Regions from separate parts of the Ruegeria sp. HKCCD4315 genome, predicted to be linked through region 2. Evidence: riboswitches for the same ligand, from Rfam matches in the RefSeq annotation. Region 2 holds a riboswitch; each other region holds the start of a gene.
What was found. A riboswitch is a leader RNA that binds a small molecule or an ion and turns the genes downstream of it on or off. The one in region 2 is predicted to bind cobalamin.

Region 1: linked by a shared signal. The riboswitch ahead of GS646_RS19935 (DUF1636 domain-containing protein) and the one ahead of GS646_RS14995 (hypothetical protein) in region 2 are both predicted to bind cobalamin.
Region 3: linked by a shared signal. The riboswitch ahead of GS646_RS22030 (energy-coupling factor ABC transporter permease) and the one ahead of GS646_RS14995 (hypothetical protein) in region 2 are both predicted to bind cobalamin.
Region 4: linked by a shared signal. The riboswitch ahead of GS646_RS19055 (DUF4198 domain-containing protein) and the one ahead of GS646_RS14995 (hypothetical protein) in region 2 are both predicted to bind cobalamin.

Annotation. Positions count from the first base shown of each region.
Region 1 is NZ_WVRN01000002.1:446,295-449,915, reverse strand. Features, by position in the region: gene GS646_RS19950 (iron ABC transporter permease) at 1-77, opposite strand, end outside; gene GS646_RS19945 (ABC transporter substrate-binding protein) at 79-1,029, opposite strand; gene GS646_RS19940 (ABC transporter ATP-binding protein) at 1,042-1,818, opposite strand; gene GS646_RS19935 (DUF1636 domain-containing protein) at 1,815-2,171, opposite strand; cobalamin riboswitch at 2,410-2,609, opposite strand; gene GS646_RS19930 (D-lyxose/D-mannose family sugar isomerase) at 2,709-3,374, opposite strand; gene GS646_RS19925 (carbohydrate kinase) at 3,390-3,621, opposite strand, start outside.
Region 2 is NZ_WVRN01000001.1:3,023,058-3,026,678, forward strand. Features, by position in the region: gene GS646_RS14980 (bifunctional 2',3'-cyclic-nucleotide 2'-phosphodiesterase/3'-nucleotidase) at 1-899, shown strand, start outside; RNA gene ffs (signal recognition particle sRNA small type) at 939-1,037, shown strand; gene GS646_RS14990 (hypothetical protein) at 1,086-1,946, opposite strand; cobalamin riboswitch at 2,077-2,299, shown strand; gene GS646_RS14995 (hypothetical protein) at 2,390-2,797, shown strand; gene GS646_RS15000 (dual specificity protein phosphatase family protein) at 2,800-3,300, opposite strand; gene GS646_RS15005 (DNA polymerase III subunit gamma/tau) at 3,473-3,621, shown strand, end outside.
Region 3 is NZ_WVRN01000003.1:32,065-35,685, reverse strand. Features, by position in the region: gene GS646_RS22045 (cation-translocating P-type ATPase) at 1-345, opposite strand, end outside; gene GS646_RS22040 (hypothetical protein) at 534-806, shown strand; gene GS646_RS22035 (L,D-transpeptidase) at 849-1,511, opposite strand; cobalamin riboswitch at 1,727-1,940, shown strand; gene GS646_RS22030 (energy-coupling factor ABC transporter permease) at 2,016-2,699, shown strand; gene GS646_RS22025 (transglutaminase-like cysteine peptidase) at 2,805-3,428, opposite strand.
Region 4 is NZ_WVRN01000002.1:244,884-248,504, reverse strand. Features, by position in the region: gene GS646_RS19065 (ABC transporter substrate-binding protein) at 1-435, opposite strand, end outside; gene GS646_RS19060 (LacI family DNA-binding transcriptional regulator) at 432-1,589, opposite strand; cobalamin riboswitch at 1,806-2,009, shown strand; gene GS646_RS19055 (DUF4198 domain-containing protein) at 2,138-2,923, shown strand; gene cbiM (cobalt transporter CbiM) at 2,929-3,540, shown strand; gene GS646_RS19045 (cobalt ABC transporter permease) at 3,537-3,621, shown strand, end outside.

The sequences.
Region 1 (3,621 bases), on a different contig from region 2:
CCATAAACGATGGACAGCAGCAAAAGGGCGATCAGAACGATCGCCCCCAGCAAGATCGAACGGCCCAAATGGGCCATATCAGTTGGTCTCCGGGTGCATTGCCTTGACCATCTTTTCGATGGCCTCAATGTTTGCCGGGCCGGGTGTCAGCTCTTCGTAGCGCAGGCCGATCCAGCGCTCGTTCTTGACTGCATCGGTTTGAGACATGACGGGATGATCTTTCAGGAACTGGAAGGTATCTTCTGCACCGTTTCCTGTCTGATAGTCCAGCAGAACCAGGAATTCCGGGTTTGCAGCAGCCACGGTTTCCCACGACGTACGACCCCAGCTGGTGTCCATGTCATGGGTCACATTCTCTCCGCCTGCTGCGGCGATCATCGCGTCCGGTATCGCAAACTTACCAGCGGTAAACGGCGCATCTGCCGGCCCGTCCAACAGGAAGACACGTGGTTTGGGCAGATCAGCTGTTTTGGCTTCGATAGCGGCCAGTTGGTCTTTCCAGCCCGAGACAAGCTCTTGCGCCTTGGCTTCGACGCCCATGACCTGACCCAAACGCAGAACGTCGCCAAACAGCAGGTCCATACTGGCCTCTGGGCGATCTTTGCTCAGATGTACGCAGCTTTCGGTCAGAACCATGGTCTTGATGCCAAAGGGCGAAAGGGTGTCCGGAGTAACCTCGCCACCCGGCTGCATACCGTAATACCACCCTGCAAAGAACATGTCGGGTTCTACTGCGATGAGGTTCTCAACAGTAGGGTATTTTGGTGCAAGCTCTGGGATATCACCGCGCTGTGCATCAAAATCAGGGCTCGTCTTGTACCAGCCCGTGATGCCGGTCAGGCCCACGATCTTGTCTTGCAGGCCCAATGCGAACGCCATGTCGGTCATGTTCATGTCGTGGACAACGATCCGTTCGGGCGCGGTTTCAAAAACCAGCGGTTCGCCGCAATTGTCCACTGTGATGGCTTCTGCGACCGCGCCGCTTGCCAGGCCAGTGAACAGAGCCACAGGCCAAAGTTTCTGCATCATTGTAAGCTCCTGTTATGATGACAGTTTTCGTTTTCGAATATCCAGCGCTGGGATTATGCGGCCCTCATGCTGAAAGCACAGATAATCCACACCAAAGGTGTCGCGAACACGTTCTGAGGTCAGCACGTCGCTGACGGGCCCATAACCCGTCAGGCGTGTGGATTTCATCAAGGCCACATGCGTGGCGAATTCCGGGATCATGACCAGATCATGGACGATCATGACCACCGTGACGCCCAGCTCGGCCACCAAGGACAACATGTGCCCCTTGGCGTCTGGATCCAGGTGATTGGTCGGTTCGTCCAGAAACAACAGGGATGGGTTTTGTGCCAAAGCGCGCGCGATGTGAGCGCGCTGTCGCTCGCCACCCGATAGCTGGCTCATCGGCTTGCGGGAAAGATGAGACAATCCGGTTGTTTCCAGAACTCGATCAAGATCTACCTTGTGCTCGGTTGCCGATTTATCCGCCTGAATCGGGATTTGCCCAAGCGCAACATAGTCTCGCAAACGCAACCGACCGTCTGGCATTTCTTGCTGGCCTACGACCGCGATGGTTCGGGCACGCTCATGCGCGGACAAGGTGCGCAAGCTTTTGCCTCTTATAAGCACATCACCCAGTGCAATACGTTCTATTCCGCAAAGCAACTTGAGCAGTGTTGTTTTTCCCGCGCCATTCGGACCCGCAATTGCCAGAATCGAGCCCTCCTCCAAGCCGAAGGACACGTCCTGCAAAAGGACATCGCCGTTCAAAGCGTAATATTCGAGACCCTCGACCGACAGAAAACTCATGACACCCTCTCGGTTGGCAGGGCGGGTATTCGGGACAAGGTCTTGGTGAATAACGCGGGCGGGCGTTCGGTTGCACTTGTCCAGCCATCGGAACTAAGGCGGTATTGTCCGGCGAATTCCACCACTGCGTCCAGATCCAATTCCGTGTCGATGTCTCCAAACAGATACTGCGCCTTGCCCGGTGCCTGAAGGCCAATGGTGGTTGGTCGGGAACAACCTGCCATGCAATCAACTGTTCGAATTGCAAATCCTTCGGGCAATGTTTGCGCCAGTGCGCCAGTCACTTGATCGGTGGACATGGCACCTGTGCAGGTCGCACACACAAGAATGAAATGATCAGCGATTTTCGTCATTGCATGTAGCGCTTACTGCGGGTTGGATTGATATGCAATGTTATAACGTAACGTGGCATTGAATTAACGGCACCGCGGGATGCCTCAGCGCAGTAGGTATTGAAGAAGAGCTTATTTCTGTCAGTCACCTTTAACACTGTCCGCTCCGCTTGAAACCAAGCGCGGACAGAAGGTGCTACCAATGTAAACACGCGAAAAACGTGCCATCAAAGCCTCCTTCCAGGACGCCCCGCCCCGGGTTGGTTGAACATCGGATGGCAGGTCTCCTGACTTGCGGGTCAAGGCTCGGCCCACCTTCCCAACCCTTTCGGGGTCAGTGGCGTAATGGCGTCGCTCTCCGCTTACAGTTGCGGGGGCAGTCACGGACTTGGCAAAAAAACTGTGCCGCACCGTATTCCCATTTTCATCCCTTACGGAACCATCCCGCTCAGCTAGTCTCGTGGTGCTGGACTTGTCAAGCAAGAGAATGAGTGGCGTTTGACGAAATCACTTGGGCTCAGCCCAGTTGTCTGTCGGTTATTGTCAACCCGGTTTACGTCAGTAGTCGGAAACCAATAGGAAATCTGGCGCGGCATCTTCCTCAATCTTTGAAAATCGAGGGATCGGATCTTCGAACACATTATCCGTTCGATCATCATTCACAGTCGAAACCTCGCCGATAAGGCAATCACCGTGCTCGGCCCAGAACGCGTGCCAAACTCCGGGCATCAGGGTTACGCTTTGCCCTGGTTTCAGGCGTAGATGCTCACCTGGTTGCAACGTAACAGGGCAGGCATCGCTGGGCACTGTGACAGGCGTATGCCGGTCGATGCCACCTTCTGGGTCCGATGCATAAATCTCCATCACCAGATCGCCGCCGCCACGGTTGATGATGTCCTCTGCCTTGATGATGTGGCGATGCATCGGAGACAGTTGTTTGTCTTTCGAAATCAGCAATTTTTCTGCGTAAAGCATCCCGCGCCCAGACTGCAAATCATTCACTTCGCCGTTGCGCAGCGTGAAAAGAAACAGGCCCAGTTCATCAAACCGGCCCTGAGCGTAGTCGGTGATGTCCCACCCCAACCCGCGGCTGCGGATCGTTTGCGCCACTGGGCTGCGCATCTGTTCGGGTGACCAGTCTGCAAAAGGCGGCAGTACACCGCCAAAGGACTGGATGAACGCCTGCGCTTCGGATTTGATGCGATTTATGTCAGATCGTTTCATTGTTTTTTCCAAGAATTATAGCTCATGGTCCCAAGGCGGTTCCGCCCCAGCTCGAGATACGGTTACAGCTGCAACTTCGGCGCCCAGTTCCATGGCCGCGCGCAAAGAGTTGGCAGTTAAGTTGCGTACAGCAGGTTTTGTCAGATGCCCGGCGCGGCTGAGACCAGTGAGCACACCTGCATTGAACGTGTCGCCCGCACCGATCGTATCCACGACCTGCACCGGTTTTACCGGCACCGTCACTTGC
Region 2 (3,621 bases):
ATATGGTGCGTCTGTTCGCCGACGCCCATCGTCAGACACGCAGCGCGGTTGCCAAACCCGTCGCGCGCGTATCAGAATCCATGCACAGCTATTTCAGTTTTTGCGCACCGGATCGCGGCTTGGCTCTGGTTGCTGCTGCGCAGGCTGCCGCTTTGCGCCCTTTCCTGCACGGTTCCGCTTTGGAAGAGTTACCTCTTTTGTCAGCCGTGGCGCCTGGGAAAAGCGGTGGGCGCGCTGGCCCACGGCATTTTACAGATGTCCCGGCGGGGGAAATATGCCTGCGTCACGTTGCAGACCTGTATCCGTTTCCCAATGAACTGCGCGCATTACAGATCAACGGTGCCGACGTGCTGGATTGGCTGGAAATGTCGGCAAGCGTGCTCAACCAGCTGTCACCTGATATAGAAGCGGACTTAGTAAACCCCGAACGTGCCGGTTACAATTTTGACGTCATCTTCGGCCTGTCCTATCAAATCGATCCATCGCAACCTGCGCGCTTCGACAATGACGGTCGGTTGGTCGACCCTGACAACAGGCGAATTCGCAATCTGACATTCGGTGGCCAACCTGTTCAACCTGCGCAAAGATTCGTCCTGGCCAGCAACAATTACCGCGCCAGCGGAGGCGGACATTTTCCTGCCGCCTCTGCGGCCCAACGCATCAACCTACCGCCGCTCGACATCAAAGAACTGACGCGGGATTACCTATCTCGTCGCCTTCCGCCCGATCCAATATCGCGGCACCCCTATCCGTTTACACTGACAGCTCAAACGGGCGTAAATGCCTTGCTTCGAACAGGTCCCGGTGCCCTTGAACACATGGATGAGCTGCGCATGTTCAACGCCCAAATGCTAAGTCCTGATGAAGCCGGATTCGAGCGGATCCGTCTGACGTTCTGACGGGTTGTCTTTTGCCCTCGCCTTCCCTATATCCAGAGTCGAGAGGTTGGCGCGGGCGAGCGCCTCGCCAACCTGGTCAGGTCCGGAAGGAAGCAGCCACAACGAGCCCCGCTTGGGTCGATGTCCAACCTCTCACTTTCCCCTCACATGCCTAATGGGTGATACGCGGTCTCACCCAAAACGTGTTCAGATGTCGACAAAGCGTGGCCAAAGGGCCGCGTTACGACGAGCAAAAGCCCCAATATGCCCAACTTCAGATAACCCAAATTCAGCAGGTTTCAGCAGATGTCGTTTGGCCTTGGGGCCATAGAGATCGGCAAGCCGCCATACCGCCTCGGGTGGGACCATCTGGTCATCTTCAAAAGTAAACAGATCCACCGGTTTTTCAGTTTCTGTCCAACGCGCATCAGGCAACCCGGCTCCGATCTCGGGCATGTAACTCGAAGGAGCGGTGCACCATTTACGCCATTGCCAGTAGACCGATGCCGGCAAATCCGCACCAAAACCGATTGCCTTTCCGGGTAAATACCCAAGCGCTTTGACCAGCAATGGGGCGTGCCCATACCAGAACACCCCGGCCAATCCACGGTAGGGCCATGGGTGATCGTTCAGGGTCACAAGCCCAGAACACACACAAATCATCCGGTCGATTTTGTCGATATCGGGCTGTACGGGTCCCAGCATGGCACCTACAGAATGACCAATCGTCCATTGTTGTGCACCGGGAAAACGCCTGCGCATTTCCGCCCGCGCCGCCGGCATATCGATCAAGGCCCAATCGGCCATTGTCGCACGTGCATCCTTCATGCGGCCGGTCAAAGAGTGCCCGAAGTCCCGGTAATCATAGGTTAGGCACGCCATGCCGCGCTCAGCGGCCAGCCAACGTGCGAAGTGGCGATAATAGTCGCGTGGCACGCCTGTGGCACTGTTCAGCACAACCACTGTGCCGGGTTCCGACAACGGTCGGTACAAGCGCGCTGAAAGGGTTGATGACCCGGACGGAAAGAGGAACTCTTCGGTCAAAACCGTCTGTTCTGTATCCAACATGATCCCTGACCCTGCGCCGAAGACAAAGTTTCTTACTTCAATAATTGAAACTCTACGCGGGAAGTTTTTACCCATCCAGCATGACCAAACGTCGGGGACAAAGATCCGCTTGACTCGGAACCGGATCAGACGCTAGCGATTGTGTGATGGTTCCTGTCCCCCACAAGGGGTCGGGATGAAAAGGGAACACGGTGCGGTTCCGTCTGGTCATCCGGACGCTAACCAATGCCGCGACTGCCCCCGCAACTGTAAGCGGTGAGCAAAGCCGAAACGCCACTGGCCCCGAGGGCTGGGAAGGTCGGCAAAGCCATGACCCGCAAGTCAGGAGACCTGCCATCGAAACTGAAACCGAAACTCGGGCGGGGTGTCCGGGCAGGTCCTGACTGCACTTCGCTGTCCCACCTGACCCGATCCTTCTGTCCACCACGCGCGGAGGGCGCAGGATGATCTGGAAGACAAAGACGCATGAATACAGCGCAACGGTATGTCAGCGGACGGGCAAAACCTGCCCCGCCCTGGCGCGGCTGGCGCGCTCGATCTCCGAGGCCATGACACAAGCTTCGGCTGCCACAGGCGACGACTTCGAGTTTGACGGTAGTAGTGAGCTTTCACATTGCACAAAAGGGTGTCAGGCAATTTTCCAGGCACAATCAGACAGTGTTCGCGTGTTTTGTGACACGCAGCCCAACGCAGCAATTGAGGACCTGAACCTCTATGCTGATCTGATTTTTGGAAACACGTTCCGCACTCTGCCATCTGGCATCATTGCAAACCCACCCTGCGCGATGATCGAGGTTGCAACGCTACGGCCCCGGAAAACCGTACACGCACCCGAACAGCTTTCGGCCTGAGGTCACACCACCTGCGCCGGGGAAACCCGGGCCGCCCAAGCCAGCTGCGCGTCTGTTTCCACAGCACAGGGGCGCAGCGAGCGCAGACGCTCCAGCGCCTTGTCAGCCCGTTCGCCGCACTCGACCATCAGACGCAGGACAACCATCCCCGACCTGCCACAGCCGCCCCGACAATGCACCAGCACTCGGCCTCCTCCAGCCAGGGCATGCCGGGCGGCGGCGCTAACTTCTGGCCACGCCTCTTCAACCGCCGCCGTTGGTGCGCCAAAGTCTTCGATCGGCAGATGCACCCACCGGCTGGCGCGGCTTTGAATATCGCTGCCAAAATCCTGCGCCCCGTGCTGAAGCATCTCGACATCCGTTGTCATTGAAATGACAATCCCCGGCTTCCACGCGGCAATCGTATCCAGATCCGTCTCATAGTCCCCGCCATGTCCGGGTATAGACGTCAGGGCCAGCGTTCCTCCTGCGACTTGCAGGGCATAGATAACCAGCTGCGACATGAACGTGTGTCCTCCACCAGGAACTCTTTACAAAAATGAGTCTTAAATTTTGTTGGAACAGCTTAGTGCGAATCCGGTCGGAATCTAAATCAAAAATCATCGCGCCTCGCAGTGGACGCGGAAGGCAGCGGCCACTACGCTGAGCCGAAGCACCGAATCCGACCGAGAAAACATGACCGACACGCCCAGCCCCGCCTATCAGGTTCTCGCCCGCAAATATCGCCCGGAAACCTTTGCCGATCTGGTGGGTCAGGACGCCATGGTGCGCACCCTGAAAAACGCATTCGAAGCGGACCGGATTGCGCAGGCTTTCATCATGAC
Region 3 (3,621 bases), on a different contig from region 2:
GTCCTGAGCGGCATTTCCGTCATCCCATGGTTTGGCGGTCATACCAGTACTGGCAACCAGCAGCATGACATCTTCGTCAGACATCTTGGCAGCACTTTCAAGAAGCGTCATTCGACCGTTGATGACATCAAAAGCGAGATGCTCTTCACCACCAACTTTCGGGCCGATAACCCGGTTCAGGATCGCAACCTCTTCGGCGCAATCAAGGCCAGAGACCTGAAAGCTTCTGCCACCTTCGGGAATCGGACCGACGGGCGCGATGTCACCACACCCGCTACTGCCGCACGCGTTGTGACCTTGTCTATTTTCGTGGTCATGGTCGTGGTTGTGGGTATCGGATGACATAGTTAGACCTCAAGAATCTCTGCGGTCCTTTGCAAATAGTTCCTACAGCAACTAGAGCTTCAATACCTTTTTCAATTTTTTTTCAATCCGGTTCGTTGCCCGCGATATTGATGCTTCATTCCTTCTTGCGGGCTGGCCGCGTGAATGCAATCTAGTCGCAGAAGACGTAAAAAATTTGGAACAGGTCAATGCAGAAACGGATCGCAATTACCATCACGTTAGTCTCGATTACTGCCGGTTGCTCAGCCCAGTTCACAGGGGGCAAAAGCAAAGCATTCGAACCAGGTAACCTGCCAGATTCGGTCGTTGCACTGGCAGGGCCGGGGCAGGATCTGGCTACGGCACGCCTTTTACCAGATGACAATTGCTTCTGGTATGAGCACAGCGGACCTGTCGAGACGACATTGGTACCATTGCGCGCGACGAATGGCGCTCCGATCTGCGCCGCGCGCGACGCCTGATAAAAAAAGAGGGCAGCGACGTCCACCTACGCTGCCCAAAATTTATGAGCGGGCTGTGACGCTATCTTCGGCCGAGTATAAGTATGCGGTCGAGCCGATTTTTACATGTGGGTAGAGATCATTGATATGGGCCATGATCATTCTAACACATCCAGAACTTGCGCGACCACCGATGCTTCTGGGCTGAGGTGTACCGTGGATTCTGAGATAAGTATCTCGATCCCCAACGTATAGATAAAGGGCTCGAGAGCCGAGAGCATTACTTGGCCCGGGTTCCATGCCATCCCGAAATTCCGCGTATTCGGGGTTGCGCTCGATCATTGAAGCCGTTGGTGTCCAATGTGGCCACTCGACCTTGCGCCGGATAGCATAGGTACCGGGCTCGTAAAGGTTCCCACGCGCGATCGCTACGCCATAGCGCATTGCTGTCCCGCCTTCCTCGATATGGTAAAGATAGCGCGCGACGGCATCGACATGGATGTCACCAGGAACCAAACCATCATTTGCTACGACACGTCGTGGTAAAAAACGGTCATGAACGCCCCATGGATTTGAGGTCGCTGGATCGTAATCAAATGGCGTGACCTGGCTGTCCCAATAGGTCTTTTGCGACGAGGTTGGCCATGTTTTGGCGATCAATGGACTGGCCGCAGACGCGGAGAACAGCGCAGTGGTTGATTGAATGAAATGGCGCCTTGTCAGCATAGATCTCGTCCTGGTTCACAAGTTTAATGTATTTGCATCGCATTTTCGCGATCAAATTCGAGTCTTAAAGCCTCTAGCAGCTAGAGCTTCAAGAGGCTTCAGGTAACACTTGGTTTACCTAGTCGACCATGTCGCCGGTTGCGTGAACCCTACTTCGGTCGAGTCTACTTCGGACTAGGTCGCAAAGACAATTGACAGAAACGAAGCCGCCATTGTAGCGGTGAATTGTTTTCGGTTCCTGATGGCGGAAGCCAAAAGGATTAAATGGGAATACGGTTCGGTGTTTTTAACGGCGCCAATTCCGTAACTGCCCCCGCAACTGTGAGCGGAGAGCGATGCCAAGACACCACTGGTTCGTAATGGAACCGGGAAGGTTGGCGGAGCGAGCACCCGCGAGTCAGGAGACCTGCCGTAAAACGCCGGGCTATGCCCAGACTGTATCTGTCGGCCTTACGGCCGATTCAACCTGACAAGCCGCCGGGTGAGGCGGTAGGGAGAAATAAAATGCACATCGAACCGGGCATCGTGAATGGTGCCAAAATCGCGCTTTCCTATGTTACCGCCGCAGGCGCGGCTACTTACGCAGCGAAAGAAACGTTTTCCACATTGCGTGCGAATGGACCTGCATCTTTTGTCATGCGCTCGGTGCTCGCCACCGTTGGTGTCTTCCTTTTCTTTGAAGTCCTGCCACACTTCCCGGTTGGTGTCTCTGAAGTCCACTTCATTCTGGGGTCGACGCTGTTCCTGCTTCTCGGTGCTGCACCCGCGGCTTTTGGATTGGCAGCCGGTCTGCTGATTCAGGGGGTGTTTTTTGCCCCGTTCGATCTTCCGCAGTACTTCATCAACCTAACCACTCTGCTGGTGCCGCTATTTGCGCTACAAGCATTGGCCAGCCGCATCATTGCACCCGGTACAGCATATGTTGACCTCAAATATGGCCAAGCTCTTGCCCTGAGTGCGATGTATCAGGGGGGAGTAGTCGCATGGGTTGCGTTCTGGGCTTTCTACGGCCAGGGATTTGGTGCTGAAACTATGGCGTCGGTTCTGTCCTTTGGCGGTGCCTATATGCTGGTAATAGTCATCGAGCCGATTGCTGATCTAGCAGTGCTTGCGGCAGCCAAGGCGATGCGCGGTTTGAACAGCACAGGTCTGGTGACTCCGCGCTTGTACAACGCTGCGGAAGCTTGACCAAAGTTTGAAGCGGTGCCCTAAACTGGGGTTGCCGCGAAACAACTGGTAGTCGCAGGACCAAAGCTTATCGTGGCGCGTCTCGAGGGCGCGCCACATTTGCTTTTAGCCGCTAAAAACCTGCACCCAACGGTCAGGGTGTAGTGGGTCCTGTATTCTTAGGAATAGATACCTGGTTTCCTTCCACGTTTTGATCCTGTTGGTAACATTGTCCAGAACCAAGTCGCCTTCACTCGAGCGATAGACAAGAACAGCATGGCCATTGCGATTGGTGTCCAAGACAGTCGCAATTAGTAGCTTCGTAGGATCCAAACCATTCTGCACAAGTTCAAACTTCTTTTGCAAAGCGAAGTCTTCGCAATCTCCTGACCCTTGCGTCGGCAGTGTCCAGTACTCCTTTGTCCCATATTGGCTTTGATCCGAAACGGCACGAATCCTTCGATTGACGCGCGTGTTGATCGTTTTAACGATCTGATTTTCTTGCGCCACGGAGAGACCAGAACTACGAGCGCTCGCGCACGCCCACGAATAATCTTTGCATAGTGTTTTGGCACCCGATGGCGCTTCAATCTTTCTATCAAGACCGATCGAGGGAAGCTCAGATGCTTGCGACGCAGCGGCAGACACAAAAAAGCTGCATATAAAACAGACCATTGGGAGATAACCCAGCAGGTTTTTCGATAACACTCCCTGAACTAAAGTGGGATTTGTCATATCTGCCTTCTCCATGCTCGTTCCTCTAAAGTATCCAAACTTCCCCGGCCAATGTGTTTTATTCCAAGCCTTCATGTGCTTAGGGGAATTGCAACAGCTTCTTAGCCTCTAGGGGTAAAGCGGCAAAAATTTGCAGATTCTTTGGTATTTCTTCCTTAGTTGACAGCATCAGAGCATCCACGCCATCACCAGCCCGGCATAGCTAACA
Region 4 (3,621 bases), on a different contig from region 2:
CATTTGCGTCCAGCCATCCACCGGAACCGAGGCGGTCTCACCATTGAACGCCGCCATGCCCAAGGCACCCGGAGCGAAAGTATCAGCGCCCAGTTCTTCGATCACTTCGGTCGCAGCTTCGGTGTCCAGAATGCCAGCTTCGGCCCACGGCAGGGCGTACTGCAACGGGTGGTAGACAACATCTGGCAAGTCACCTGCGGCAAAGGCTGCGGTTGCGCGGGTGCCCAAATCTGTTTCTGTGACAGGTATCACCTCGACGGTTGTTCCGGTCTCAGCCTTAAACTGGTCAGCCATTTCCTGCTGTTTCGCCAGACGCTCGGGCTGCTCTTCGGTCGTCCAGAAACGGATCGTGTCCGCCTGTACCGACATGGCCGTCAGCGCCAGTGCCAACGAAGAGCCGAGCATCAGCCTGGCTGCTTTTGGTGTAAGTTTCATGGTCGGTTTCCTCCCCGATTGTCTTCCATGGATCGTTTGATTTTTTTCGCCAACTCGTTCGAGGTCAGCAGTGGCGGCCCGTCAGAGTCGCGTTCAATCAGCACCGCCTGGCTGAGCTCGCGCAAAGTTGCGGGCTCTTCCCCTCGGGTCTGACGTATAAGCATCGTTGCAAGGCGTTCGCCTGCCCGTTTGGAGTCGACGCTGAACGTCGTCAGCCCGGGGCTGGCGTATTGGCATTCCGGGACCCCGTCATATCCAAGAACCGAGACATCGCGCCCGATCTCAAGGCCAAATTCTGCGCAGACAGAGTAGCTTCCCAGTGCAGCCTGATCCGTCGCAAATACAATCGCGGTCGGCGGGACAGGAAGACGCAATAAAGCGCGCGCTTCAGCGGCCCCTTCCTCGCGGGTGCGCGCGCCTTCTCGGATCAATTCGGGATCGACTGGCAATCCTGCAGCCCTAAGCCCGTCGACATAGCCATCCCGACGCAGGTGGCTGTAGTTGAACTTGGGATCACTGCCGACAAACCCGATACGGCTGTGACCAAAACGGACCAGACGTTCGACCGCGTCGCTCATGGCTATTTCGCCGGAAATATCAAACCACGACGTATCGTCCTGATAGCCGGTTCGGCCATATCCTGTCCGACCATAAAGGATGAAAGGCACCTGCAGGTCGCTGAGGTACCCAACTCGCGCGTCATCTACTTCGGTACGCGGCAGGATAAATCCATCGGCCTTTCGTTCTTCGACCAAACGGCCCAAAACATTTAACATGTCCTGCTTCGACTTCGCGGTCGAGATTGTCATCGTCCAGTCAGACGCACTTGCAGCTTCACAAGCCCCTGCCAGAAAGTCCTGAAAAAACGGATTGTGCCGGTCCGGTTCTTCACTGTTGATGACCATGGCAATGGCACGCACGCGCCCCGTTCGAATAGCCTGAGCATGGCTGAGCGGGCGATACCCCATCTTGCGCGCCGTCACCTCAACACGCTTTCGCGTTGATTCTGAGATGTCGGAATACCCGTTCAATGCACGCGACACGGTGCTTTTCGAAAGGCCAAGGTGATGTGCCAATTCGTCAAGCTTCACCCGCCCACCGGACGCGGCGCGCTGGGACCGGATTTGTCGCTGTTGCAATTCGGGATTCGCCATCATTCTTTCATTTAACTGTTCCGAAACCGGTTTCGGCAATCAAAAAATTAATTCCAGCAACCCGCTACGGACAATCCCCGCAATCAACGAACAGGTCACAACACCAACACTTAGACATCACCGCAGCCGATGAGTTTAAAGCGGAACACCTCCGGAATTCGCAGATGACCCTTCCAATGCCGCAATCGGGAGTTGACCGTGCTCAAGTTTTTCTGTCATCAACGCGCCATGTTCGGTTCCGGGGAGTCACCCGGAGGCAATAGGGAATGCAGTGCGGCACATTCTTGGCCAATTCTGCAACTGCCCCCGCAACTGTAAGCGGCGAGCGAGACTGATTACGCCACTGGGTCACACCCGGGAAGGCCAGTTAAGCGTTTAGACCCGCAAGTCAGGAGACCTGCCGAACATGCGCCCTCGGAAAGGGTGCTCATCATCGGCGACGGGGTGTGCGCCGGATCTGTTTGCCCGATGGGGCAAATAGTTTCGCATTCACCCATGTCAAAAACCAATGCGTGCCGGGGAAGGCGCGACGTGAGAAGGACGTATTTGTGAAACACTTTTTGTTGGCCGCGGCCGCTACTGCGGCGCTGCCCGCGCTGGCTCAGGCTCATTTCTTGCTGGAATACACCGAGGATACCATGATCGAGCGTCCGGGCGACGTTCCTGTCAAGTTGGTCTTCTGGCATCCGTTTGAAGCCGGGCACGTGATGACCCTGGAAAAGCCAGAAGAATTCTATGTGATCCACAATGGTGAAAAGACCGATCTGCTGGGTACATTGGAAGAAACCACATTCGAAGGCCCCGAAAACAGCGCCAAGGCATTTCTTGGTTCGGTCCCGGTTAAGCGGTCCGGCGACTATGTGCTGGTGACGGTACCTGCGCCTTACTACGAAGAATCCGAGGATATCTATATCCAGCAGATCACTAAGGCTTACCTGAACCGCAATGAACTGCCCACCGACTGGAATCAACCGCAAGGGCTGGCGACCGAAATTCTGCCGTTGAACAAGCCCTATAACGTCATTGCAGGTTCCACCTTCACCGGCCGTGTACTGAGCGAAGGCGAGCCGGTTGCCGGTGCTGAAATCGAAATCGAATACATGGCAGCTGAGCCCGATCTGGCGGGAAACGGTGCGAAAGATGCCACGGCATCCCCACTACCGGGCGGCGCATTGGTCGCGATTTCAGATGAGAACGGCTATTTCACCTTTGGCGTACCGAAAGCGGGTTACTGGGGTTTTGCCGCTTTGGGTGCGGGCCCAAAAACCGAACATGAAGGCAAAGAACTGAGCCAGGATGCTGTGATCTGGATCCGCGCCTGGGATCTGGAGTAACCCCTATGCACATCGTGGACGGAGCCCTTTCGAACCCAGTTGTGATCGGCGGCGCAATCGCAGCGGCTGGCGGCATTGCCATAGGGCTGAAATCGCTGGACCTGGACCGCATTCCCACGGCGGGCGTGCTGTCGGCCAGCTTTTTTGTAGCCTCGCTGATCCATGTGCCGATCGGCCCGTCCTCTGTGCATTTGATACTGAACGGTCTAGCTGGGCTTTTGCTTGGCTGGGCCGCTTTTCCTGCGCTGTTTGTTGGCTTGCTGCTTCAAGCCGTGTTTTTTGGTTTTGGCGGTTTGACTGTGCTTGGGATTAACACGGTCAACATCGCACTTCCGGCGGTGCTGACATGGATGATCTTTGGCCGTCTGATCGCACGCGGCTCTCCGCTGCAGGGCGCTGTTTGGGGCGGCATCAGCGGAGCATTTTCGATTGCAGCCACTACGGCCCTTGTCGCTGTCTCTCTGGCTCTGTCTGGTGACGAATTCCTACCAGCCGCGAAACTGGTCTTTTTTGCACATATTCCCGTTATGGCAATCGAAGCGGTACTTACCGGTTTTGCTATTCTATTGGCCCGCAAGGTCAAGCCTGAACTCTTTCTTATAGGCGCCCCCGAATGAGACATCTGATTTTTGCAGTTGCGGTATGGCTTACCCCACTTCCTGCGCTGGCCCATAAAGTTATCACAGGGGTCTTTCCCG